One region of the Colwellia sp. MB3u-55 genome, then DNA from elsewhere that is predicted to be linked to it. Evidence: predicted binding sites of a transcription regulator. Region 1 holds the regulator's gene; each other region holds the start of a gene.

Region 1 (3,293 bases):
ATGCTTCATTAATAAATCCTGGGATAGCATCTTGCTTTACTGCAAAAGCAGGTACCCACCAGGCATGAATAACATCGTCAGAAGTGATTAAAAATCTTACTTTCTTATTAACTGGAATGACAAGGTGTTTATCAACTTCGAGTAAATAATTTTCACCTTTGACTTTGTCGCCGGCATCAACACTAAGGTGTTTACCTTCTTGTGTCTCATACTGTGGTCTTGGCGTAGATAAAACGGAGTAGAACTCAATATCTTGATCAAAATATTTATAATGCCACTTCCACTGAGAACCTGTGATCTGAATGGTAACGTCAGAATCGTCGTTATTTTCCATTTCGATCAGTGTTTTCGTTGCTGGTACAGCCATAGCGATAAGAATGACAATGGGAATTGCTGTCCAGAGAATCTCTACTTTTGTACTTTCATGAAAATCTGCTGATTTAGCCCCTTTGGATTTTCGGTGGAAAACCATTGACCAAAACATAGCACCAAAAACAACCACACCGATTGCTACACATATATACATTGCGAGCATATGTAGATCATAAACATCTCTACTTACTTCTGTTACACCCTTGGTCAGATTTAATTGCATATCTGCCCAAGCTGAACTGGAAAGAACACTCCCCAACAACAGCCAACCTAGGTTACGTCTTTTCACACGACATCTCCTTCACCCTATAAAAGTTTAAAACTTGATACCTAGGACAAAACACATCCTTTAGTACGGATTTTTATTATTTTCTTAGCGATTTTGTTATCAACCAGTTAGCGTCGAAAACATCGCCTTATATTTATATTTGTACACATTCCAAACTAGAATTACTTAAAAGTTGATCTGGGTCAATTTAAAAATCGAGCTATTTTAAAATAAAAACCAATAAAAACAATAGAGTATCAACTCTAATATAAAATAATGCCTAATAACAAAGGGCTGTAGCCGTAGTATTAAAAATAAACAGCTAAGTATAACTACGCGTATTACAAAAATTGATAGTGGTTATTTTTTAATCAGAAAAAGATAAAGTTGTTTGAATGGGGTTTAGAATGAAAATTATTCTTAGGAAAGAGGAAGGTTTGCATGAAAAGAATACGAAAGGGTATAAAAGCAAACTTTAGCCTATGTTATAGACTAAAGTTAACGGATCGGTTTGACTTATTTAATAGCGTATTTGTTAGATAAATTGACTTAGTTCGTTACCACTAAGTTTATTAAAAAGATTAACTTAATTACATCCAGTCTGCCGAGCGAATAACGCCAACAGCTAACCCTTCAATATTAAACTCTTGGTCAGACAAATCAACTTTTATAGGAGAGAAATCATCATTTTCAGCATGTAAGTAAACGATATTACCTTCTCTTTTATAACGTTTAACCGTAACATTTTCTTCGACACGAGCAACAATTACTTGGCCATTTTGTACATCGGTCGTTTGATGAACTGCTAACAAGTCACCATCAAGTATGCCAATGTTTTTCATGCTTTCGCCATTAACTCTCAATAAGTAATCAGCGGCTGGATGAAACAAATTACCGTCTACTTTATAATGATCTTCAACATGCTCTGCAGCTAAAATAGGTTCACCTGCAGCAACTCTGCCGATTAACGGTAAACCGGCTTCTTCCATTAACTTCTCAGTCAACCGAATGCCGCGAGAAGTACCTGGTAACATTTCTATATAGCCTTTTTTAGCCAAAGCTTTTAAATGTTCCTCGGCTGCATTTGCTGATTTAAAGCCAAAAAACTTGGCTATTTCAGCACGCGTTGGTGGCATGCCCGTATCGCTTATCTTGTCTTTGATCAGATCAAAAACTTGTTGTTGTCGGTTCGTTAGAGGGCGTAATTCGCTGATTTCATTTAGCATAGGGGGCCTGTAAATTTACACAGTTGTTACTGTGAGTATATACAGGTCATTAGTAAAGGCAAGTTTTCTAGCCGAATTATTTTTGAAAACTCCCTGATTTTAGATAATGGATAACTTGTTCGATAACTTTTTCGTTTTTCATCATAAATGGATGGGTCGTTTCCATTTCAATGTGATCATTCATACCATCAAGTTTGGTACTAGCAACCGAAACTTTACCATCATCTTTATCAGGAATAAGTGTTGATAATATCCAATTAATACTTTGATTACCGGCAATAACACCCAAATCAAAATTAGCATTGCCAAGGTTACTAGGGACACTGAATTCGCCAGTACCTAATTGCATACCCGCATCACCATTTATAAAACTAAAGCCAGGTGTATTTTTAAGTTTATCAACGACTTCACTGCCATTATTTGGTGGGCCCAGCATCACGACTTTATGTAAATTAGGTATTTTGTGCATACTTAAATATTGGCGAACTAATATACCGCCCATTGAATGGGTAACAAAGTTAACTTGACGATTTTCACAAATTAATAGCGCTTTAGAAATCACTTTTTCAGCCAACTCTTCTATCGAATAATCCCTAGAAGGGTAGTTGATATTTATCACAAAATAACCTTCTGCTAACAATCGTTTTTCAATAGCTTTCATCGAGTTAGCGGAACGTGCAAGCCCATGCAGTAAAATTACACATTCACCATTAGATAAAGAATCTACGGGCTCTTCAAAAGAAGCTTGAATTTTATAGCCACGTTCAACCGAAGTATCTAGGCTTTCTTGTTCAATCATATTTTTTAAACGAATTTCTGCATCAGTAATTTTTCTAGCAAATTGTTCCTTAAGGAGTGCTAATTCTGACTTAAGTGCTGTAATTTTTTCATTCATAGCTGCGCTCCATCATTTTTATGTTGAACGTTCATTATTGACGCTTTATTCACTTTTGAAAACAAGTGAGATAATATTTTTTAAAGCACGGTTTTAGTATCATTTAAAAAGGGCTAATAACTTTAAACATCTACCATTAGCATTCAGTCATACGTGTATAGGGAGTATAACGTTATGTGCTCTCGGTTTGGCAATAAATATTAATTTCTGCGCAGTGCTTCAAACTGAGATAACTCCCAAAAACGCATCGTTATTAACAAACCAACATGTTTTCGTTTGTCTAAAGCTAACAAGGCATCTTCTTAGTTTATCTTTACTACTGGCAACTATTTTCTCGTTTAGCATAGCCGATGTTAGCTAGGTCTCGTCCGCAAAAAGCTCATCGCTACTTTTTTTTTCTGAAGCGAGTTCTCGACTAATTTTTTGAATATGTGTCTCAGAACTTTTTACTGATTTTTCAGTAGTCAGGTTCAGTGTTTTTAAAGTATCAATCATCGCCAAATCGACATTTTTATTACTTTGTAACGCATTC
Region 2 (3,293 bases), on a different contig from region 1:
AATATGCTGACGTGACTGCTCACCCTGAACTAGAATCTCCATTTTGTCCTGCTCTCGTAAGGCTTTAGCTACTTGTTCCATTTGCCAATACGAAGAAAACAGCACTAAACAGGCTTTTTCTTGCTTAATTAACGCCGGTAACTCTTTAATTAATTCATCGGTGAACTGAGGGCTACTTGGCTCATTTTTCATTTTAGCGATAACTAGTTGCGCATTGTTTTGATAATCAAACGGTGAGTCGACTTTTTGATATTGAGTGCCATCATTCGTTTGTAAACCGACCTGACGGCGGAAATGCTCAAACGAATTTAATGCTAAAATAGTGGCTGAGCATAATACCGCCCCTTCACATTTTGACCAGAGAATATCTTCAAGGGTAAAGCCCACTTCAATAGGGGAAGCCGACACTAAAAAGTCACTACGTTTGCCCGTCAGTTTTTCGAACCACCTTGCCATTGGAGCGCCTTTCTCACTATCTGTTTTGGCATACATTTTCCATAGTGAGTTGAAATTTTCTAACCGTTGGATCATAAAACCAGCTTCTGCAAGTAAGGGCTCGGCAACAAACATTTTACACTCCCCGTCTTTCACTGACTCCATCAATAAATTATATAGCTTGTTGCAATGTCCTAAACATTTTTTACTGAGCTCTGCTAAATCTTTAGCTGAGTTTTTTAAGTTCGGTGGAACGATTCCGTTTTCAAAACGATATAATGCCGCCTCGTCATCACGAGAGAAACGGCTATTTTCTTTAGCTTTTTCATTGAAATATAACGCCTGATTGTTTTCGATAAAGCTCGCTACTTTTTGCATTTCCATTAATAAATCTTGGCAATCGTCCCCTAATTTTAACGAGGGTGAAATGGCCGAAGTCGACTTTATTAATTTTGCCATTTTATCGCCGGTTTCTTTTAACTTGGTTAGCCAATCAATGGCACCTTTAATGGCAACATTCGCACTTGAATGATCACGGGTTACTTTAGGCAGATGATGTGCTTCGTCAATAATGTAAAAAGTGTCTTCTGGTGAGGGTAAAATAACACCTCCACCAAGCTCTAAATCAGCCAGTAATAAACTATGGTTAATGACCAACACATCGGCAGACTCCATGGTTTCTCGAGCTTTATGAAAAGGGCAATGGGTGTGATCGGCTAAATGTTTTAAACAACTGTGTTTGTCACATTGAATTTGTTGCCATAAATGATGAGGGATAGGGTCTGCCCAAGAATCTAGATCGCCTTGCCATTTATTATCCGTTAACGCTTTATGTAAATGATGCAATAACTTTATATCCATGGCATCAGGTTTTTGCGCAAAGGTGAAACCGGCCTGAGGGGAATCGTCTTGACTGACAGCAAGCGCTAATTTTTGCCGACAAACATAGCGTTGGCGACCTTTGACTAAGGTGAAATTAAAATCTAAGCCTGAATGTTTCTTTAAGAAGGGTAAATCTTTGTCCACTAATTGTTCTTGTAGCGCAACTGTTGCAGTAGAAATACAGACCTTCTTTTGACGTGACATTGCTAATGGAATAGCGCCTAATGAATAAGCCAACGATTTACCCGTACCGGTACCTGCTTCTATGATAATAATTTTTCGCGCTTTATCGTATTCTCCCGCAAGAGTTTTAGCTATTTCGGCAATCAAAAAAGTTTGCTGTTTTCTTGGGTGAAAGTTTTCTAGATTTTCACCAATGGTTTTATACGATGTGCGAATTGCTACTTTAATTTTATCGCTTAGCATGCTGTTAGCCATTTAGGGTTCATTAGGTTATATACACATTTCAGTTAAATAGGCTGAATCCTGTATCTTCAAATAGGATGAGTATATACTGCTGTATATATTAACAGTTTATCGTTATCCGCAACGAATTAAAATAATTAATGTCATTAACTGTAGAAAAATTAACGCCTAGCTTGAATTATGGCTTTTTATTAACTCGTCAAGCCTATGATACCAAACAAGGTATTGAATTGTCTTTATGGATTAAAACCCTTAAAGGTGCTGTTAATGTTATTGTGCAAAATCAACAGGCATTATTTTTTGTTGAACAAACGCAGCAAGTTCGCGCGCAAAGTCTCCTGTCGGAGCAGCGAATAGTAACGGCTAAAGTTACCCCGCTTACGCTTAAAACCTTTAATCAACAACTTGTCAGTGGCTTTTATTTTTCAACGATGCGTGAATTCTATCGCGCACGCGATGTTTTAAAACAAGCCCAGATAAAATGTTACGAAGACGATTTTCGCCCCGATGAACGCTTTTTAATGGAGCGCTTTATTACCGCTGGTATTGAATTTATCCCTCGGTTAACAGCTTTATCGATAACCGAATCTGCCAAACAGTTTTTACAGACTAACTTTGCTACCTTTTATAGTGACAAATGCCGTGCAACGGATAAGACTCAGTTACTTGATGATATTGCGTTAACTATGGTATCACTTGATATTGAGTGTTCAATGGCAGGGGAGCTTTATTCTATTGGTTTACATTCGCATAAAATGTCTGATGGTAAGCCGATAAAATGTGTTTTGATGATCGGTGATCAAAAAAAGTTTTTAGCAAAAATAACACAGTCAAAGTTATCCGACGCTGAGGCGATAGAAATCGCAGAGCACATCGTTTGGCTTGACAATGAACAAGCGCTGCTAGCTGAGCTGATCGCTTGGATAAAAATCCACGATCCCGACATTTTTATTGGTTGGAACGTGATTAACTTTGATTTTAATTTGCTACAAAAACGCTGTGATATTTATAATATCCCATTTAATATCGGCCGCAATGATAAGTCTCCCCGCTGGCGAACACGTTCGGCAGGCGGTAGTCAAAATGAGCAAAAATTTATTGATGTCGCTGGCAGAGTGGTCCTTGATGGTATTGATTTACTAAAAAACGCGACTTATAACTTTCCAAGTTTTTCCCTTGATTTTGTTGCCAATGCCTTATTAGGTAAGGGGAAAAAGGTCGATGATGTTGACAATAGAATGCAAGAAATTAACAACAACTTTGCCAATGACAAGCTAGCTTTAGCCGCTTATAACCTTGAAGATTGCCATTTAGTTACCCTGATCTTTGAACAATCCTTGTTACTCGAATTCACGCGTTTGCGCGCCAAACTAACCGGTTTATCTATAGACCGTATTGGCGGCTCTGTGGCAGCGTTTACCAACTTATATTTACCTAAATTACACCGTAGTGGTTATATTGCGCCCAATATGGGCGATGGCTTGCAAGGGCTAATTTCTCCTGGTGGTTATGTGATGGACTCTATTCCGGGTTTATATAAAAATGTCTTA
Region 3 (3,293 bases), on a different contig from region 1:
CTTTTTTAACCGGAATATTGAGTAATTTAGATGCCATATTAAATTTACCCATGGCAGATATTGTAAAAAGTTTTGTTTTTTCATCTGACATCAAATTGGCGTTGTCTGAGCAACAAGGTGAGTTGTCAGAACTATTAACATTGGCTAAGCATTATGAAGTATCAACAGGTAAGCGTATTACTCGTTCTATTGACAGTCATAAAATTTTTGAAGCTAGCCTATTAAATTGTTATTACGACGCATTAAAGTGGGGGGTGAACATCTTTTAAGGCGGTAACCCTTTGACACCTTATATTACTAGCAACTTTAACCTTAAATATTATGAGTCAAGATTACAGTGACTAAACTTACGAATAAAACTAACAGCTAATTTTGGGTATGTCTTGCCAGTTACTTGTGTACTGTGGACTTAAAAAGTGCCGTTTCATTTGCCAGGAGTCTGATTTTCCCTCTGCGCCCAAGGTCAGTGTCCCTTTACCGTAACGACTATTAATACTATCAAGACAATTCATGAGTATTGGGTTTGAATGATCAGATAAAAATAAATCAGCTTGTTGATGTTGTCTGCTTTCCAAGGCGATTGCACCGACACCACAACGATAAAAATGCACACCGGGTATAAATATTTCAGCGAGTATTAAACTGACCGCTGTAGCAATATCACAACTATTATCTGTTGCTAAGGGAAAAGTATAAACCATTGTTTGTTTGTAATAATTTTCATCATGGGGTGAGCTTGAAGCGAACACGAGCAGTTTTTTTATAAGTGAAGACTGACGTCTTACTTTTTTAGCGACTATCGTACTATGGGTGGTTAAGGCTGCTTGTAATGTATGTATATCGACAATACGTTGACCAAAACTACGTGTAGAGAATATTTCCCGTTTAGGTGCTTTTACATCATCCCAGCTTAAACAGCTAATCCCCTTTAATTCGTTAACCGTACGCTCAGTGACAACACTAAATTGCTTGCGCATAATCTTAGGGCATTGCATTGATAACTGATAAGCCGTGCTAATATTTTGCTGTTTTAGTCGATGAGATATTTTATTACCAATACCCCAAACCTCATTTACTGCCATTTTTTCTAATATTTCTTTCGCACTTTGCGCGTTATCAATAATGGCAACACCCTGGTAACCGTCAAGTTTTTTAGCTGCATGATTTGCTGCTTTAGCTAAGGTTGATGTTGTACCAAAGCCAACACCCACCGGTAGCCGGGTTTCTTTCCAAATAGCACGTCTTATTTCATGGCCGTATTGGTGCCAATCTTTAATAACGCCACTATAGTTTTTAAAATGTAAAAATGACTCATCAATTGAGTAAATATATTGGTCATCACAATATCTCGCAATAACATTCATCATTCTTTCACTTAAGTCAGCATATAACTCGTAGTTGGAAGAGCGTACCACTACACCATGCTTATGTAGTAAGTCTTTTATCTGAAAATAGGGAGTGAATTTTGGAATACCCAGCCGTCGAGCAATAGGACAAACAGCACAAATGCAGCCATCGTTATTCGTTAAAACAACAACGGGCTTGTTTCTTATGCTCGGGTCGAAGACTTTTTCTGCGCTGGCATAAAAAGATACAGCATCAACTAATGCATACATGCGGTTAATTCAGGAGCTTGATGATGGAGTCGAATAGAGCGAGTAACAATACCTTCTAATTGAAAGTCGTCTCCGGGCTTGATGCTAACTGGCGCAAAATCTTTAGACGCTGATAACAGCCGAGCTTGCTTTTTATCAATCAACTTACAGACAAAGCAACCATTGTAATTTGCCACAATGACATCACCATTTCTGGCGGTGAGTGAACGATCAACAATAAGTAAATCACCATCAAAAATGCCCACACCCTGCATGGACTCGCCAGATGCTTGGCCAATAAATGTGGCATTAGGATGCCTAATAAGGAGTTTATCTAGTGATAACCCCAGTTCTTTATATTCGGCTGCGGGTGATTCAAACCCTGAAATACCTGCTTCAATGTAAATAGGAATAACTTTCATTACTTAAATCTCAACTGTGTTTTTATACAGTATAGTTTCTAAGTTGATTCTTGAACAGAATAATTTAACATTGCTTACGAGTAATGATTACTTTCATTTTGAAATAGAGCCGTTAAAATCAGCGCTGCATAAATTTATAGGGTTAACTTAGATGCATGAAAATGCCAATTCGTTAGTGGTACTTGATTTTGAAACCACAGGATTATCACCCAATCAAGGTGATAGAGCGATAGAGATAGGTGCGGTTAGAATTGTAGACGGTAAAGTTACCGATAAATTTCAATCATTAATGAATCCTGGTTTTAGGATCAGTGGTTTTATTGAGCAATACACCGGAATATCTAATCAAATGCTTGCTAATGTCGGCTCTTGTGGTGAAGTGATGGCACAATTTACCGATTTTCTGGGTGACGATAATTTACTTGCCCATAATGCGTCTTTTGATCAAAAATTCCTGAACGCTGAGCTTAATAACATTAATCGAAAATATTTTGGGCAATTTATTTGTTCATTACTTGTCTCGCGCAGAATAAATATAGATGCGCCTAATCATAAATTAGGTACGCTGATTCGTTATAAAAATATTCCATCAGATGGGGCTTTTCATCGGGCGTTATTTGATGCTGAGATGACGGCAAAATTGTGGTTGTTGATGCTTGATGATATCGAAGAAAAAATTAACCACGAGTTTGTACCTTTTGCATTAATACAGAAGTTATCAAAGACAGCAAAAAATGACGTAAGTAAGCTGTTAACTAAATGGTAATTTATCTTGTTGGTTTTTAATTTTTTATCTCAGGTATACTCTTCGTTCAACGTTTATTAGAGTTAATATTATCGACTATCCAGATAAAAAAGCCCCAGAAGAAATAGATCCCACACTGCCTTCTGTAGCGGTATCAAATTTACAGCTTAAAATAGCGACCTTTAATTTGTTTAATTATCTTGAGCCGCCCAATGCTTTCTATGAATTTGAACGAATTTATAGTGCTGAGCAGTGGCGTAAAAAGCAACATTGGATTGCTGAATATTTACGTGAATTTCAACCTGACATTATTGGCTTTCAAGAAGTCTTTAGTCCCGAGTCTCTAGAGCAATTAGTTGCAGAGCAGGGCTATTGTTATTTTGCTGTGGTTGATGAACCTCAAGTGATAGATGATTTTATTTACAAACGTCCTGTTGTCGCCATTGCATCTCGTTACCCTATTGTTGAAGTTGCCGCGGTAGAAGCAAACACTGAGCTTGCACTATCATTAGGTTTAACCGATAAATTCTC

What was found. Region 1 encodes LexA, which represses DNA repair genes until DNA is damaged. Its sites were predicted from a motif close to TACTGTATNNNNATACAGTA; they were not measured.
Region 2: H4J66_RS06175 (DNA polymerase II) is a predicted target of LexA. The motif match lies at 1,833-1,852, and genes of this name have one in related genera.
Region 3: H4J66_RS01385 (LexA family transcriptional regulator) is a predicted target of LexA. The motif match lies at 2,030-2,049, and genes of this name have one in related genera.

Annotation. Positions count from the first base shown of each region.
Region 1 is NZ_JACGUS010000116.1:164,143-167,435, reverse strand. Features, by position in the region: gene coxB (cytochrome c oxidase subunit II) at 1-661, opposite strand, end outside; gene lexA (transcriptional repressor LexA) at 1,231-1,866, opposite strand; gene H4J66_RS12715 (alpha/beta fold hydrolase) at 1,943-2,761, opposite strand; gene H4J66_RS12710 (DNA repair ATPase) at 3,119-3,293, opposite strand, start outside.
Region 2 is NZ_JACGUS010000102.1:61,255-64,547, reverse strand. Features, by position in the region: gene dinG (ATP-dependent DNA helicase DinG) at 1-1,743, opposite strand, end outside; gene H4J66_RS06175 (DNA polymerase II) at 1,884-3,293, shown strand, end outside.
Region 3 is NZ_JACGUS010000057.1:1,161-4,453, forward strand. Features, by position in the region: gene H4J66_RS01375 (hypothetical protein) at 18-269, shown strand; gene H4J66_RS01380 (Y-family DNA polymerase) at 360-1,616, opposite strand; gene H4J66_RS01385 (LexA family transcriptional regulator) at 1,604-2,017, opposite strand; gene H4J66_RS01390 (PolC-type DNA polymerase III) at 2,169-2,783, shown strand; gene H4J66_RS01395 (endonuclease/exonuclease/phosphatase family protein) at 2,950-3,293, shown strand, end outside.